2 regions of the Geobacillus sp. E263 genome follow, and region 1 is predicted to be linked to the other one. Evidence: predicted binding sites of a transcription regulator. Region 1 holds the regulator's gene; the other holds the start of a gene.
The links. Region 1 encodes Rex, which represses fermentation and respiration genes when NADH is low (regulators of the CRP and FNR family bind a similar motif). Its sites were predicted from a motif close to TTGTGAAATATTTCACAA; they were not measured.
Positions count from the first base shown of each region.

Region 2: the regulator Rex is predicted to act here: its motif matches at 1,473-1,490, upstream of FNL97_RS13785 (nitric-oxide reductase large subunit).

Region 1 is NZ_CP041632.1:3,217,595-3,224,939, reverse strand. It holds gene FNL97_RS16410 (RNA-guided endonuclease InsQ/TnpB family protein) at 1-1,096, shown strand, start outside; gene FNL97_RS16405 (ABC-F family ATP-binding cassette domain-containing protein) at 1,342-3,276, opposite strand; gene moaC (cyclic pyranopterin monophosphate synthase MoaC) at 3,401-3,922, shown strand; gene FNL97_RS16395 (redox-sensing transcriptional repressor Rex) at 3,912-4,568, shown strand; gene FNL97_RS16390 (twin-arginine translocase TatA/TatE family subunit) at 4,565-4,720, shown strand; gene tatC (twin-arginine translocase subunit TatC) at 4,741-5,487, shown strand; gene FNL97_RS16380 (YdiK family protein) at 5,502-5,642, opposite strand; gene FNL97_RS16375 (CPBP family intramembrane glutamic endopeptidase) at 5,689-6,423, opposite strand; gene groES (co-chaperone GroES) at 6,706-6,990, shown strand; gene groL (chaperonin GroEL) at 7,073-7,345, shown strand, end outside.
Region 2 is NZ_CP041632.1:2,684,854-2,692,198, reverse strand. It holds gene FNL97_RS13805 (RNA-guided endonuclease InsQ/TnpB family protein) at 1-148, shown strand, start outside; gene FNL97_RS13800 (DUF2249 domain-containing protein) at 179-364, opposite strand; gene FNL97_RS13795 (DUF2249 domain-containing protein) at 361-600, opposite strand; gene FNL97_RS13790 (Crp/Fnr family transcriptional regulator) at 670-1,362, opposite strand; gene FNL97_RS13785 (nitric-oxide reductase large subunit) at 1,597-3,960, shown strand; gene FNL97_RS18070 (hypothetical protein) at 4,037-4,183, opposite strand; gene FNL97_RS13780 (DUF2249 domain-containing protein) at 4,313-4,546, shown strand; gene FNL97_RS13775 (molybdenum cofactor guanylyltransferase) at 4,651-5,238, shown strand; gene FNL97_RS13770 (TIGR04053 family radical SAM/SPASM domain-containing protein) at 5,311-6,429, shown strand; gene FNL97_RS13765 (MFS transporter) at 6,655-7,345, shown strand, end outside.

The sequences.
Region 1 (7,345 bases):
TGAGAAAAACTATCATCTTGCCAAAACGAACGAAAACTATAAGCTGTTAAACAGCAACATGGCACAGCAAATTTTAAAAAAGGTTAATGAGGCTTTTAAATCTTTCTTTGGCTTAGTAAAACTAGCCAAACAAGGCAAATATGACTACAAGGCTATCAGTATCCCAAAATATCTTAAAAAAGATGGCTTTCATTCACTAATCATTGGTCAAATTCGTATAGACGGCAACAAATTCACGATACCGTATTCGAATCTGTATAAAAAGACTCATAAGCCTATCACGATAACGATTCCGCCTGTGTTACTGGACAAAAAGATTAAGCAGATTGAAATCATTCCTAAACATCATGCCAGGTTCTTTGAGATTCAGTACAAATATGAAATGCCTGAAGATCAAAGAGAATTAAATGACCAAAAAGCACTGGCGATTGATTTAGGAGTGAATAATCTTGCCACTTGTGTCACATCAGACGGCAGATCGTTCATCATTGATGGGCGGAGATTAAAAAGTATTAATCAATGGTTTAACAAAGAAAATGCCAGACTTCAAAGCATTAAAGATAAGCAAAAAATCAAAGGTACAACCCGTAAACAGGCTTTGCTTGCTATGAATCGCAATAATAAAGTGAATGATTATATCAACAAGACTTGCCGTTACATCATAAACTACTGTATTGAAAATCAAATTGGCAAACTTGTCATTGGCTATGCTGAAACATTGCAGCGCAATATGAATCTAGGAAAAAAGACAAATCAAAACTTTGTCAATATTCCTCTCGGTAATATAAAAGAAAAACTAGAGTATCTTTGTAAATTTTACGGCATTAAATTCTTCAAACAGGAAGAGTCATATACGTCTAAAGCCAGCTTTTTTGACGGGGATGAGATTCCTGAATATAATGCCGACAATCCAAAAGAATATAAGTTCAGTGGCAAACGTATTAAGCGAGGTTTGTATCGAACAAAGTCCGGCAAACTAATCAATGCTGATGTAAATGGTGCATTAAACATCTTAAAGAAAAGTAAAGCTGTAGACCTGAGTGTCTTATGCTCTAGCGGCGAAGTGGACACGCCTCAAAGAATAAGGATTGCTTGAAGCAGTCAAACTTCTTTGGAAGCCCCCACTTCAAATTTTCGCTAGAAAATTAAGTGGGGGTAGTTCACTAGGGATGAAATAACCACAAATTTTTTCATATAAAAACGGCTTTTTTTGTGGATAATGTGGAAAAATCCGTGAATAACTTAAATTGTGGGAAAAAAATTGGGGATAAGTTTGTGGGTATGTGACTAACTAAAAAACATCCACGGGTATGCACAACCGTGGATGTTTTTTCGCAATTATTATTGTAATGTATGAAGTGTTTCCCATTCTTCTAGTAATTTTTCTAATTTTCCCTTCATTTCGTCACTCTCTTTTGTTAATTTTTGTACTTTCTCATGGTCTTGATAAATTTCTGGATCGCATAATTGTTCGTCGATGTATGCGATTTGCTGTTCTAATTCGCTAATTTCTGTTTCAATTTCTTCAATGCGCCGCTTGCGCTGTCGTTCTAGTTTTTTCGCCTCTTTTTCCTGTTCGTAGCTCAGTTTCGATGATGCCTCTTCATGAGAACGGCCTGTTTGTTTCTCGGAAGCGAGACGTTCTAGCTCCAGCATTTCCGCCTTTTTTGCGACATAGTAGTCATAATCGCCTAAATACTCGGTAATTCCGTCACTAGAAAGCTCATATACTTTCGTGGCAATTCGATTAATAAAATAGCGGTCGTGAGAAACGAATAAAATAGTTCCGGGATATTCGATTAAGGCATTTTCGAGCACTTCTTTACTGTCTAAATCAAGATGGTTTGTCGGTTCGTCTAAAATAAGGAAATTGGCTTTTTGCATCATCAGTTTGGCAAGCGCCAGTCTCGCTTTTTCACCGCCGCTTAAGGCCGATACAGGTTTTAATACATCGTCTCCAGAGAATAAGAAGCTTCCGAGCACGGTGCGGATTTCTTTTTCCGTTTTGTCAGGGTATTCATCCCAAAGTTCATCGAGCACGCGCTTATTCGAGGACAAATCAGCCTGGTTTTGGTCGTAATAGCCGATTTGCACGTTCGAACCGTAACGGAAATGTCCTGATTGCAGCGGAAGTTTGTTTACAATCGCTTTTAACAACGTTGACTTTCCGATTCCGTTCGGTCCGACCAAGGCGATGCTTTCCCCGCGCGTGATGCGGAAACGAATGTTGCGAATGAGCGGCTTGTTCTCATCATATCCGACTGCGACATCTTCAGCGATTAATACGTCATTTCCGCTTTGCCGTTCGATGTCAAAAGAAAAGGAAGCAACTTTTTCGTCTCCTGCTGGTTTTTCCATTCTCTCCATTTTTTCTAACTGTTTTCTCCGGCTTTGCGCACGTCTTGTTGTGGAGGCACGGGCAATATTGCGTTGAATAAAGTCTTGGAGTTTTGCGATTTCTTCTTGTTGTTTTTCATACAGTTTTCGTTCTCGTTCATATTCGGCTGCTTTTTGTTCTAAGTAACGGCTGTAATTTCCTGTGTATCGTTTCAATGTTGTCCGTGACAGCTCATATACTTGGGTGACAACTTTATCGAGAAAGTAGCGGTCGTGGGATACGATAAGAATAGCGCCAGGATATGTTTGCAAGTATTGTTCGAGCCATGTTAATGTTTCAAGGTCTAAATGGTTTGTCGGTTCGTCCAAAATAAGCAAATCAGGCTTCATTAAAAGCAGTTTTCCAAGCGCCAGACGAGTTCGTTGTCCGCCGCTTAACGATTGAACGGGAGTCGTCATATAGTCATATTTCGCAAATTGTAAGCCGTGTAAAATCGAACGAATATCCGCTTCGTATTGATAACCGCCTTGTTCTTTATAGCGTTCTTGCAATGCATCATAATCTTTCAATAATTTTTCATAGCGGGAAGAATCGGCGATTAGATCAGGGTCTCCCATTTGCAGCTCCATCTGGCGCAATTGTTTTTCTATTGTTTTTAGAGGAGCAAATACTGTCATCATTTCTTCCCAAATGGATAAAGAGGAGTGTAGACCGCTATCTTGAGCAAGATATCCGATCGATACTTCTTTTGGTTTGATGATTTCTCCACTATCGTAAGACATCTCACCAGCAATAATTTTTAACAGTGTCGATTTTCCTGCTCCGTTTCTTCCGACGAGCGCAATCCTATCTTTGGATTGTATTTCTAATTTTATATTCGATAAAATAAGGTCAGCACCGAAATATTTTGTTAGTTGATTGACTTGTAAAATAATCATTGTTGTTCACCTCTCGTTTAACAATAATAGTGTAGCGTAATTTGTTTTCTTATCGCAATAAAACAAAACGATAAAAGACAGATGTCTAAAAATAGTGTATAGTTTATAAATGGGGGAGATATGTGTGTCATCATTTACGCATTTTAATGAACAAGGCCGTGCAAAAATGGTCGATATTACGGAAAAAGAGGATACCATTCGAGTAGCGGTAGCACAAACGAGCGTGACCGTAAATAAAGAAATTTACGAGAAAATGACAAATCGCATGATTGAAAAAGGGGATGTGCTTGCTGTTGCGCAAGTAGCCGGCATTATGGCCGCAAAAAAAACGTCTGATTTAATTCCAATGTGCCACCCTCTTATGTTAAAAGGTGTCGACATCCAATTTGCATGGCATGTCGAGGAAGAAAAAGCGCTTTACCAATTGCTGATCACCGTAACGGTAAAAACAAAAGGAAGTACAGGTGTGGAGATGGAAGCGCTGACGGCTGCTTCTGTTTGTGCACTGACCGTGTATGATATGTGTAAGGCGCTAGACAAAGGGATGGTGATTGGCCCAACCTATTTAGTGGAAAAATCAGGTGGGAAATCAGGCCATTATCAACGAGAAAACAGTAGTGTTGGGGGATTTGCGAATGAACAATGAACAACCAAAAATTCCGCAAGCAACTGCAAAACGTTTGCCACTATATTACCGCTTTTTGAAAAATTTACATGCTTCAGGAAAACAACGAGTTTCTTCTGCGGAATTAAGTGAGGCAGTAAAAGTTGATCCCGCGACCATTCGTCGTGATTTTTCCTATTTCGGTGCGCTTGGCAAAAAAGGATACGGATATAATGTCAATTATTTATTATCTTTTTTTCGCAAGACGCTTGATCAAGATGAAATTACCGAAGTGGCGTTATTTGGAGTCGGGAACTTAGGGACAGCGTTTTTAAATTATAATTTTACAAAAAATAATAATACAAAAATTGTGATGGCATTTGATGTCGATCAAAAGAAAGTAGGAAAAGAAGTTGGCGGTGTGCCAGTATATCATTTGGATGAATTGGAAAATCGCCTTCACGAAGGAATTCCTGTTGCGATTTTGACCGTACCGGCTCCTGCCGCTCAATGGATTACGGACCGTCTCGTTCAAAAAGGGATTAAAGGAATTTTAAACTTTACACCTGCTCGATTGAACGTACCGAAACATATTCGTGTCCATCATATTGATTTGGCGGTTGAATTACAATCATTAGTTTATTTCTTAAAAAATTATCCGGCCGATAAAGGAGAGAATAAAAAGTGAAATATTTGTTAATTGTGCTTGTTATTTTATTATTGTTTGGGACGAAAAAACTTCCGGAGCTGGGCAAATCGCTCGGTCAATCGCTGCGGGAATTTAAGGATGCCACTAAAGGATTAACAGACGAGGATGAAAAAAAACCAGACCAATTATGATTTGTTAGGATGATTGAAGTATGGACGATAAAGAAATGTCGGTGTATGAACACCTGGGAGAATTACGAAAGCGACTTATTATTGTTCTTGTGTTTTTTGTCATTGCCCTTATTGCTAGTTTCTTTTTCGTGGAGCCCGTCATTTTATATTTGCAGCGAACGGACGAAGCGAAAGAATTAACGATGAACGCCTTTCGTTTAACAGATCCAATAAAAATTTATTTTCAATTTGCGTTTGTTCTTGCGTTTGTTCTTACCGCGCCAGTTCTGCTTTATCAAATTTGGGCGTTTGTCAGTCCTGGGCTGTATGAAAAGGAACGAAGAGTCACGTTAAGCTACATTCCGATTTCGATCTTTCTCTTTTTAGCTGGCATTAGTTTTGCGTATTTCATCTTATTTCCTTTCGTCGTTCGTTTTATGCAAAATTTAGCGTCCCGTCTCGGCATTCATCAGGTGATAGGGATTAATGAATACTTTGAATTTTTGCTTCATCTGATCTTGCCATTTGGAATTGTATTTCAGCTGCCGGTAGTTGTAATGTTTTTAACAAGGCTTGGCTTGATTACACCGATGCTATTAATAAAGGTGCGCAAATATGCTTATTTAGCATTATTGATTTTAGCGGCGGTCATTACGCCGCCAGATGTGCTGTCACAAGTCATTGTCATGATTCCGCTTTCGATTTTATACGAAGTGAGCATTTGGATTTCGAAAATAGCTTATCGCAAAGCGCTATTGGCGCAGACGGAACAAGAAAACCTCCCGTGAATGCGGCGGGAGGTTCATTTTTTAAAGTAAAGTACTAACAGACGTATCGCAGTTCCAAAATCAAGCGTAGCTATTATCGCAAGAACGATCGTGAAAAAATTCCAAATGGTTTCATCCGCACTTTGAATCGACAAGTAAGTGAATAAGATGCCCATAAGGAAATAGAAAAAAGCGAATTGTAATGGTGACCTTTTCATCGTACTAAAAGCCTCCAATAATGAGTTGTATCTGTTCTGTTTGCCGCATCATTTTTTCTATCTCATCCGCAAATATCGTTTGTATTAATACGACGAACGTATTCATAGTGACGTGGGCAAAAATCGGAACGAAAATACGCTTTGTTTTCGCGTAAAGAAACGCGAAGGTAAATCCCATTGTCGCATACAGCAGCAGGTGTTCGAACTCCATATGGACAACCGCAAATAAAAGAGAACTAACTAGTGCGGAAATGAAGAAATTATATTTTTGATATAGTGTTCCGAAAATAATTTTGCGAAAAATAATTTCTTCTAAAATCGGTCCGATGATAGAAGTAACGACCATCAATAATGGGGTGACTCGAATCATCTCGACAATTCGTTTTGTATTTTCTGAACCGGGCTCGATGCCGAGCAAGCGCCATTCAATATTGGCGGCAATGCTTTGGGCAAACAAGGCTAAAAAGACGCCGCCAATGGCCCACATCCATGCTGCAGATAACGGAACGCTATAACGGGTGTGCCGCTGTTTTATATCTTCACGCAAGAAAAAGAGAATGATGAAGAAGGCAATAGAAAAGCTGATAACCGCCCAATAGCCAGAGGCGATCTCTGTTGCCACAAAGTCATTTTTTGCGTGTTTTCCAACACCGAGAAAATGCAACAATGGGACCCCTGCAATACCTGATAGCTGCATGATGACATACGTAATAATGACATACCAGTAGCGTCGTTTCAATGAAACTTACCCCTTTGCCGATAAAATAATATAGTGATACTTCCCGTATTGTAGCATATCTTCTATAAAAAATGACAAAAAAAGAATGGATTGTTGTTGTTTAGATTTGTGGAAATGTGAAATAATTAAAAAGGGCAGGAAACGAGAAAAAACATATTATTTTTTGGTGTTTCCCACTTGCAAAAAAAAGAGAAGTTCATTAATATTATAAGTGTGTTAGCACTCAGTTAAGACGAGTGCTAATAAGAACGGAGAAAATTATTATCAAGGAGGTTGTTTTCCGTGTTAAAGCCATTAGGTGATCGCGTTGTCATTGAAGTGATTGAAACAGAAGAAAAAACTGCAAGCGGCATCGTATTGCCAGACACTGCGAAAGAAAAACCACAAGAAGGCAGAGTAGTTGCTGTTGGTAAAGGTCGCGTGCTTGACAGCGGTGAACGTGTAGCTCCAGAAGTAGAAGTTGGCGATCGTATTATCTTCTCGAAATATGCTGGTACAGAAGTAAAATATGATGGCAAAGAATACTTAATTTTACGTGAAAGCGATATTTTAGCTGTTATTGGTTAATATAGCGTTGATAACATAGATATGCAAAAATAATACTTAACAAAATACTTAACGATTCTATTTCATAAGGAGGTAACGGGGTATGGCAAAAGAAATTAAATTCAGCGAAGAAGCTCGTCGTGCGATGTTACGTGGTGTGGACAAATTAGCTGATGCGGTAAAAGTAACGTTAGGTCCAAAAGGCCGTAACGTTGTATTAGAGAAAAAATTCGGTTCTCCATTAATTACGAATGACGGTGTAACGATCGCGAAAGAAATCGAATTAGAAGATCCATTTGAAAACATGGGTGCGAAGCTTGTTGCTGAAGTTGCAAGCAAAACAAACGATGTTGCTGGGGACGGTACAACAACGGCA
Region 2 (7,345 bases), 530 kb from region 1:
CGGCTTGTATCGAACAAAGTCTGGCAAACTAATTAATGCTGATGTCAATGGCGCATTAAACATCTTAAAGAAAAGTAAAGCTGTAGACCTGAGTGTCTTATGCTCTAGCGGCGAAGTGGACACGCCTCAAAGAATAAGGATTGCTTGAAGCAGTCAAACTTCTTTGGAAGCCCCCACTTCAAATTTTCGCTAGAAAATTAAGTGGGGGTAGTTCACAGCCAAGCTCATCAAGTTGTTCGTATAAAAACATCGGGCGGCGGTCGTTAATGATGGTTAACGTTTCTCCAGGCTGCAGTTTCCCTAACGCCGCCAATGTTCTCATCATTGGTTGCGGCGGCTCTAACCCGCGATTGTCAAGAATCATCGTTCTCCCCCCTGTTTTACGAACGTGACTTTCCAATGTTTTTTCCCAATCTGTTCCGCTTCATACGTAAATCCTTTTGCTTTCATAATCGGAAAAAGCGGAATCGGTTTAAACGGCGCATGCAGAATAAACGTATCCCCCGCTTGAAGCGGTTTAATTGTGTTCATAATTTTTTCAAACGGTTCGATTTTCTTTTGTAAATCTTCGCGGACATCCAACTCTACAATCTTTCCCAATGAAATCCCTCCTTTGTTTTTTATGATAGTAATTTTCATTTTCAAGCGTTGTGATTTTTATCACATCCATTAGAAAAAGATTTCTTTTTCCAATCCTTCTTTATCAATAAGGTAAAATCCATCTTCATTAATATCAATCAATCCTTTTCGCTTTAATTGGCTAAGCGTTCGGCTTACCGTTTCCCGTGAGGTGCCGATCATGTTGGCAAGCTCTCGATTCGTCACATGAGCAGTCAAACGGTAAAATTTCCCTTGCGGTACCGCATTTGTTTTTGTTAAGCGCAACAGAAGCATAATAATTTGTTCATATGTGTTATGAAGAATTTGTTCTTCTAAACGTTTTTGCAAGTCAACGATTTTTTCGCCCATGACGCGAAATAATTTAATGCATACCTCTGGATAGCAAATTAACGTTTGTTCGAAGTCAGCGATTGGGATCGCAATTAACGTCGCTTCGTCGATGACTTCCGCGTGCGCAGGGTACGAACCTTTTAAGAAAAAACCGGTATGTGGAAACATTTCGCCTGACTGCAAAATCGAAACAATTTGTTCTTTGCCGCTTATATCGGTTTTATAAATTTTTACCGTTCCGGAATGAATGAAATAGACGCGTTCTAACGGATCCCCTTGCATAAAAACAAATGTCCGCGGTTTATAAACGCGTACATGGGAAATCGATACGAGCGACTCCAGTTCATGATCGGATAACTCGCGAAAAAGCGGAACATTTTTTAGTCTCTCTTTCAGCCAATCATTTGTCATTATTCCATCTCCTTACATAAATTTCACAAAAATGTGGCTTTCGCTAAGTGGAGTTCCCTTTGACAAGAATAAAGGAACCACAAGCTTTCTGTTATTTCTATACTACCATTTTATGAGTTACTTCATATGCGAGCTGTGACATAAATCATAGTATGCGTTTGTCATGACTCACATATTTTTTATTTTTGCAGCGTTACAATGGGGACGAATCAAAGATTAGGAGGTTGAGGATAGATGGAAGTGAACCCATCAGTCCGTCCGTCTTTACGTCCCGAACGGCGGACACAAAATAGTTTCCTTAAATCAATATTAATTTTTACGATTTTAATCAGCTTTACCGTCCTGCTTGTCGGCGGATACTGGATTTTTAAAGAAATGGCGCCAAGACCGAAAGAGGTCCGAAGCGAAAGCGGCGACGTATTAATGACGAAAGAAACAATTATCGGTGGGCAGTCCGTGTTCCAGAAATACGGATTAATGGATTACGGTACAGTGCTTGGACATGGTTCTTACATGGGGCCGGATTATACAGCAGAGGCATTGAAGATTTACACGGAAGGAATGCAAGAGTATAAAGCAAAAGAACTATATGGTAAATCGTTCTCGCAATTATCCAAAGATGAAAAAACAATCATTCGAGATAAAGTCATTAAAGAAATACGGAAAAATCGCTACAACCCAGTTACCGATGTGCTTGTGTTAACAGATGCACAAGTATATGGGCTTCAAAAAGTTCGTGACTATTACCGCGATGTATTTACAAACGGTGATGGTTGGGGCTTGCAAAAAGGGTTGATTAAAGAATCGGATATGCCAAAAACAAATCGCGCTTGGGTTGCGGACAGCGATCAAATTCAGCAAATTGCCGATTTCTTCTTCTGGACAGCTTGGTTATCAAGCACTCCGCGTATCGGTGACAATATTACGTACACCAACAACTGGCCTTATTACGAAGATGCAGGAAATACAATGACGTTTTCCGCCATGTGGTGGAGCGGTGCAAGTGTGACCATCTTAATTTTATTTGTTGCGATTATTTTGTACTTCTTCTATCGTTATCAATTGAGCATGCAAGAAGCATATAAAGAAGGACAGTTTCCAGTTATCGATTTGCGCAAGCAGCCATTAACCCCTTCGCAAGTGAAATCAGGAAAATACTTTGCGATTGTCGCTGTGCTGTTTTTCGTTCAAACGATGTTTGGCGCGTTGCTTGCCCATTATTATGTAGAACCAGACAGCTTTTTCGGCATCAAATGGATTCACGATTTATTGCCGTTTAACATTGTGAAAGGCTACCATTTGCAACTAGCAATTTTTTGGATTGCAACATCATGGTTAGGTATGGGGATTTTTATCGCACCGCTTGTCGGCGGACATGAACCGAAAAAACAAGGGCTTCTCGTTGATATTTTGTTCTGGGCGCTCGTTGTTCTTGTCGGCGGCAGCATGATCGGTCAATGGCTCGGTGTGAACGGATATTTAGGGAACAGCTGGTTCTTGCTTGGCCATCAAGGATGGGAGTACATTGAGCTTGGCCGCATTTGGCAAATCATCCTGGTAGTGGGCATGCTCATTTGGCTGTTTATCGTCTTTCGCGGTATTAAGAGCGGATTAAAGCGGGAGAGCGATAAAGGCGGATTGATTCACTTATTGTTCTACTCGGCGATTGCAGTGCCGTTCTTTTACATCTTTGCGTTCTTTATGAAACCAGACACGAACTTTACAATGGCAGATTTCTGGCGCTGGTGGATTATCCATTTGTGGGTAGAAGGAATTTTCGAAGTGTTTGCGGTTGTTGTGATCGGCTTTTTGTTAGTGCAATTGAGACTTGTTACAAAAAAATCTACAGTAAGAGCATTATATTTCCAATTTACGATTTTGCTTGGCAGCGGGGTCATCGGAATTGGTCACCACTATTATTACAACGGTTCGGCGGAAATATGGATTGCGCTTGGCGCCGTTTTCTCGGCGCTCGAAGTCATTCCGCTTACATTGCTTATTTTAGAAGCATATGAACAATATAAAATGATGCGCGACGGCGGAGTTAACTTCCCTTATAAATCGACATTCTGGTTCTTGATTTCTACTGCGATTTGGAATTTAGTTGGAGCTGGCGTGCTTGGGTTTTTAATCAACTTGCCGGCAGTCAGCTACTTCGAACACGGACAATTTTTAACGCCAGCTCACGGCCATGGAGCAATGATGGGGGTTTACGGCATGTTTGGCATCGCAGTGTTGCTGTATTCGCTGCGCAATATTGTCAAGCCGGAAGCATGGAACGATAAATTATTAAAATTTGCATGCTGGATGCTCAATATCGGGCTTGCAGGGATGATTGCAGTGACGTTGTTGCCAGTCGGCATTCTGCAAATTAAAGAAGCTTTTGAAAAAGGCTATTGGGCATCTCGCTCTCCAGAGTTTTTACAACAAGATATTGTGCAAAACTTGAATCTGATCCGTGCTGTTCCAGATACGATTTTCTTAATTGGTGTCATCGTGATTATGGGGTTCAGCGTAAAAGCGCTATTCCATTTGCGTAAACCGACACACGGCGAGGGAGAAGCGCTTCCGGTCGTCGATCTGACAAAAGAAGAATAAACAAAAAAGAATCACAGCACAAATCGCTGTGATTCTTTTTATCTTTCTATGATAGCGCTTTCTATCTTGTTTATTGTTAGGTTTTCTGCATTTTTTCTTTTTTCTCGTGACATTGAAAACAGTATAATGTTTCTTTTTCGTCGCAAATGACGCCGTTTAAGAAACCATGAAAACAATGAATCGGTTTGCCGCACTGCGAACAAAAGCCAACAAGCTCTTCCAACCATCATTTCTCCTTTCATAAGCGATTGAAAATGATCATTCGCAAGGTGTGATGTTCATCACTACGACAAACGAAAAAAGCGATTATGATGTATATATAATTCATTATACTATAAAGGAGGCAACAATTATGAGTAAATTTGCCGCAAAAATTTATGCGCCTGATTATGAACCGCGAGAGAGACATCCTGCGATCTTTCGCTTATTCGATAGCTTAAAACCAGGTGAAGTGATGGAATTAACGAATGACCATGATCCGCGTCCGTTGCATTATCAGTTTATGATGGAACGTCCAGACCAATTTACTTGGGAGTACTTGGAAGAAGGACCAGAAATTTGGCGAGTCGCAATCGGCAAAAAATAAACATGAATGCTAAAAAAGATTCCCGAAAGAATGACGGGAATCTTTTTTTTTTGTTGCTTCCATGGTACAGTAAAACAAAGATTTTGGTGAAAGGGGAAAAATGAATGAACAAAATGGCAGGAGTGGTTCTTGCCGGTGGGCGGTCGCGGCGTTTTGGCAGCCCGAAAGCGTTTGCCAAATTTAACGGAAAATATTTTTTTGAAATTGCTGTGGAAACGTTACGCGCAGTAGTAGAGGATATTTATATTGTTAGCCATCCTTCGCTAATAGACTGTTTTCGACAAAAGACGGCGGAAAAAGTGATTATGGACGATGAACGGTATCGTGGCCAAGGGCCGCTTGCCGGAATTTATACGGTCATGAAAGAATGCGAGGCGGAATGGATATTTGTGCTTCCGTGCGATATGCCGTATATGCGTCCAGAAGCAGCGGCAAAACTTGCTAAATATGCGAACGAGAAGTTTGATGCGATTATCTGTGCGCATTTCGGCCGAATTCAGCCATTAGTTGGCATATATCATCGGCGAACATGCAAGCAGATCGAAAAACTTCTACAGGCACAAGATAATAGGATGAAATCGCTTTTTCGCCATTGCCATGTCCACTATGTGAACGAGCAAGATTTTTGGGAAGATGAGATCGTCTTTCGCAATGTAAACACGCCGAATGAGTTTGACGATATTGTGACATAAGTCACTTTGTGATATTTATCACATTAGTGTCCTCTCCAATGCAGTACAATGAGAACAAGGAGGGGGATAGTAGTGAGGGACTTTAACGAAAATCCGTTTATTGTGATTTGGGAACTAACAAGGGCATGTCAGTTAAAATGTGTTCATTGCCGAGCGGAAGCGCAGTATCATCGCGATCCGCGCGAATTGACATTCGAAGAAGGGAAAAAGTTAATTGATGATATATATGAGATGGATCAGCCGCTTCTCGTGTTTACTGGCGGGGACCCGCTCATGCGTCCGGATGTATATGATCTTGCCAAATACGCGATTGACAAAGGCCTTCATGTTTCGATGACGCCAAGCGCGACGCCAAACGTGACAAAGGAAGCGATTCGGAAAGCGAAAGAAGTGGGGCTTTCCCGTTGGGCGTTTAGTTTGGACGGGCCAAACGCGGAAATTCATGATCGTTTTCGTGGGACATCCGGTTCGTTTGAGCTGACTATAAAAGCGATTGAATATTTACATGAACTCGATATTCCAGTGCAAATTAATACCGTCATCTCCCGATATAACGTCCATGTGCTTGATGAAATGGCAGAGTTGGTTGAAAAACTAAAATGTGTGCTTTGGAGCGTCTTTTTCCTTGTGCCGACAGGACGCGGAAAAGAGTCTGACATGATTTCGCCGGTGGAACATGAAAAAGTGTTTCGTTGGCTTTATGAAACGAGCAAGCGCGTCCCGTTTGACATAAAAACGACAGCAGGGCAACATTACCGCCGTGTCGTGTTGCAGGCGAAAATGCGAGAAAAACAAATCTCGGGCGATGAAATTAACTATGAAGACGTGTTGATGAAGGGATTAACTGGACAAGTCGATGGTCTTGGACGCGCACCAAAAGGGGTCAATGATGGCAACGGATTTGTTTTTATTTCTCACATCGGTGACGTATATCCAAGCGGTCTGCTTCCGGTCAAAGCCGGAAACGTCCGGGAAACGCCGCTCGCGGAAATTTATCGGAATTCGCCGATTTTCCAAGATTTGCGCAACCCAGATAAATATAAAGGAAAATGCGGCGTATGCGAATTCCGCTATGTTTGCGGCGGATCACGCTCGCGGGCGTATGCAGTTACGGGTGATTACTTAGAAAGCGAACCATATTGCGTATACATTCCAAAAGCGTTACGGAAAAAAGAAAAACATTTATCTTAATCACAGTGGTAACTGGCTCTCTTTTATTAGGGAGCCATTTTTTTATTTACGAGTTTACTAAAACGATTTTCTAGACATTTTTGATAAAGATAGAAATCAACTTTTTACAATTATGTGACACTACAAAAAAATGTGAGAAACATCACAAACATTCTTTTTTCATTTCCGTATGATGTACTCAAAAGAAGTGGATGATGGCTGCGATCAAAAAGGAGGATTTTCGTGATGAATAAGCAAAAAGCTCTTTTGCCGATTACAACGTTGGCGATGACGTTTGCGTTTGCCGTATGGGCTGTATTTTCTCCGTTGGCGAGCACATTCCAAGAAATGTACGGACTAACATCGACGCAAAAAAGCATTTTAGTCGCGATTCCTGTTTTGCTTGGTTCTGTTATGCGAATTCCGCTTGGCATTTGGACAGACCGATTCGGAGGCAGACAATTGTTTTCGCTGCTTTTATTGTTCCTGATTATTCCCTTAGTCGGCGCTGGTTTTGCTGATTCATATGCCATGTTAATGTTTTGGGCGTTTTTTATCGGAATGGCAGGAACATCGTTTGCGATTTCCGTTACGTTCGTATCGCGCTTAACGCCGCCAGAAAAACAAGGAACAGCGCTCGGCATCAACGCGATGGGCAATATTGGAACGGCGGTCGCAAGTTTTTCTGTTCCGTCGATTGCGGCAGCTTTTGGAGTGAAGTGGGCGTTTTGGGGGATGATTATCCCGGTTGTCATCATGCTCCTTCTTGTTTGGTTCTTTACTCCGGATATGCCAAAGCCTAAGCAGCAAAAAACGATGCTTGATTCGTTATCTGTGTTGAAATATAAACATACGTGGACGTTATCACTATTTTATTTCGTGACATTCGGAGCATTCGTGGCATTTGGCATTTATTTGCCATCGTTGCTCATTGATT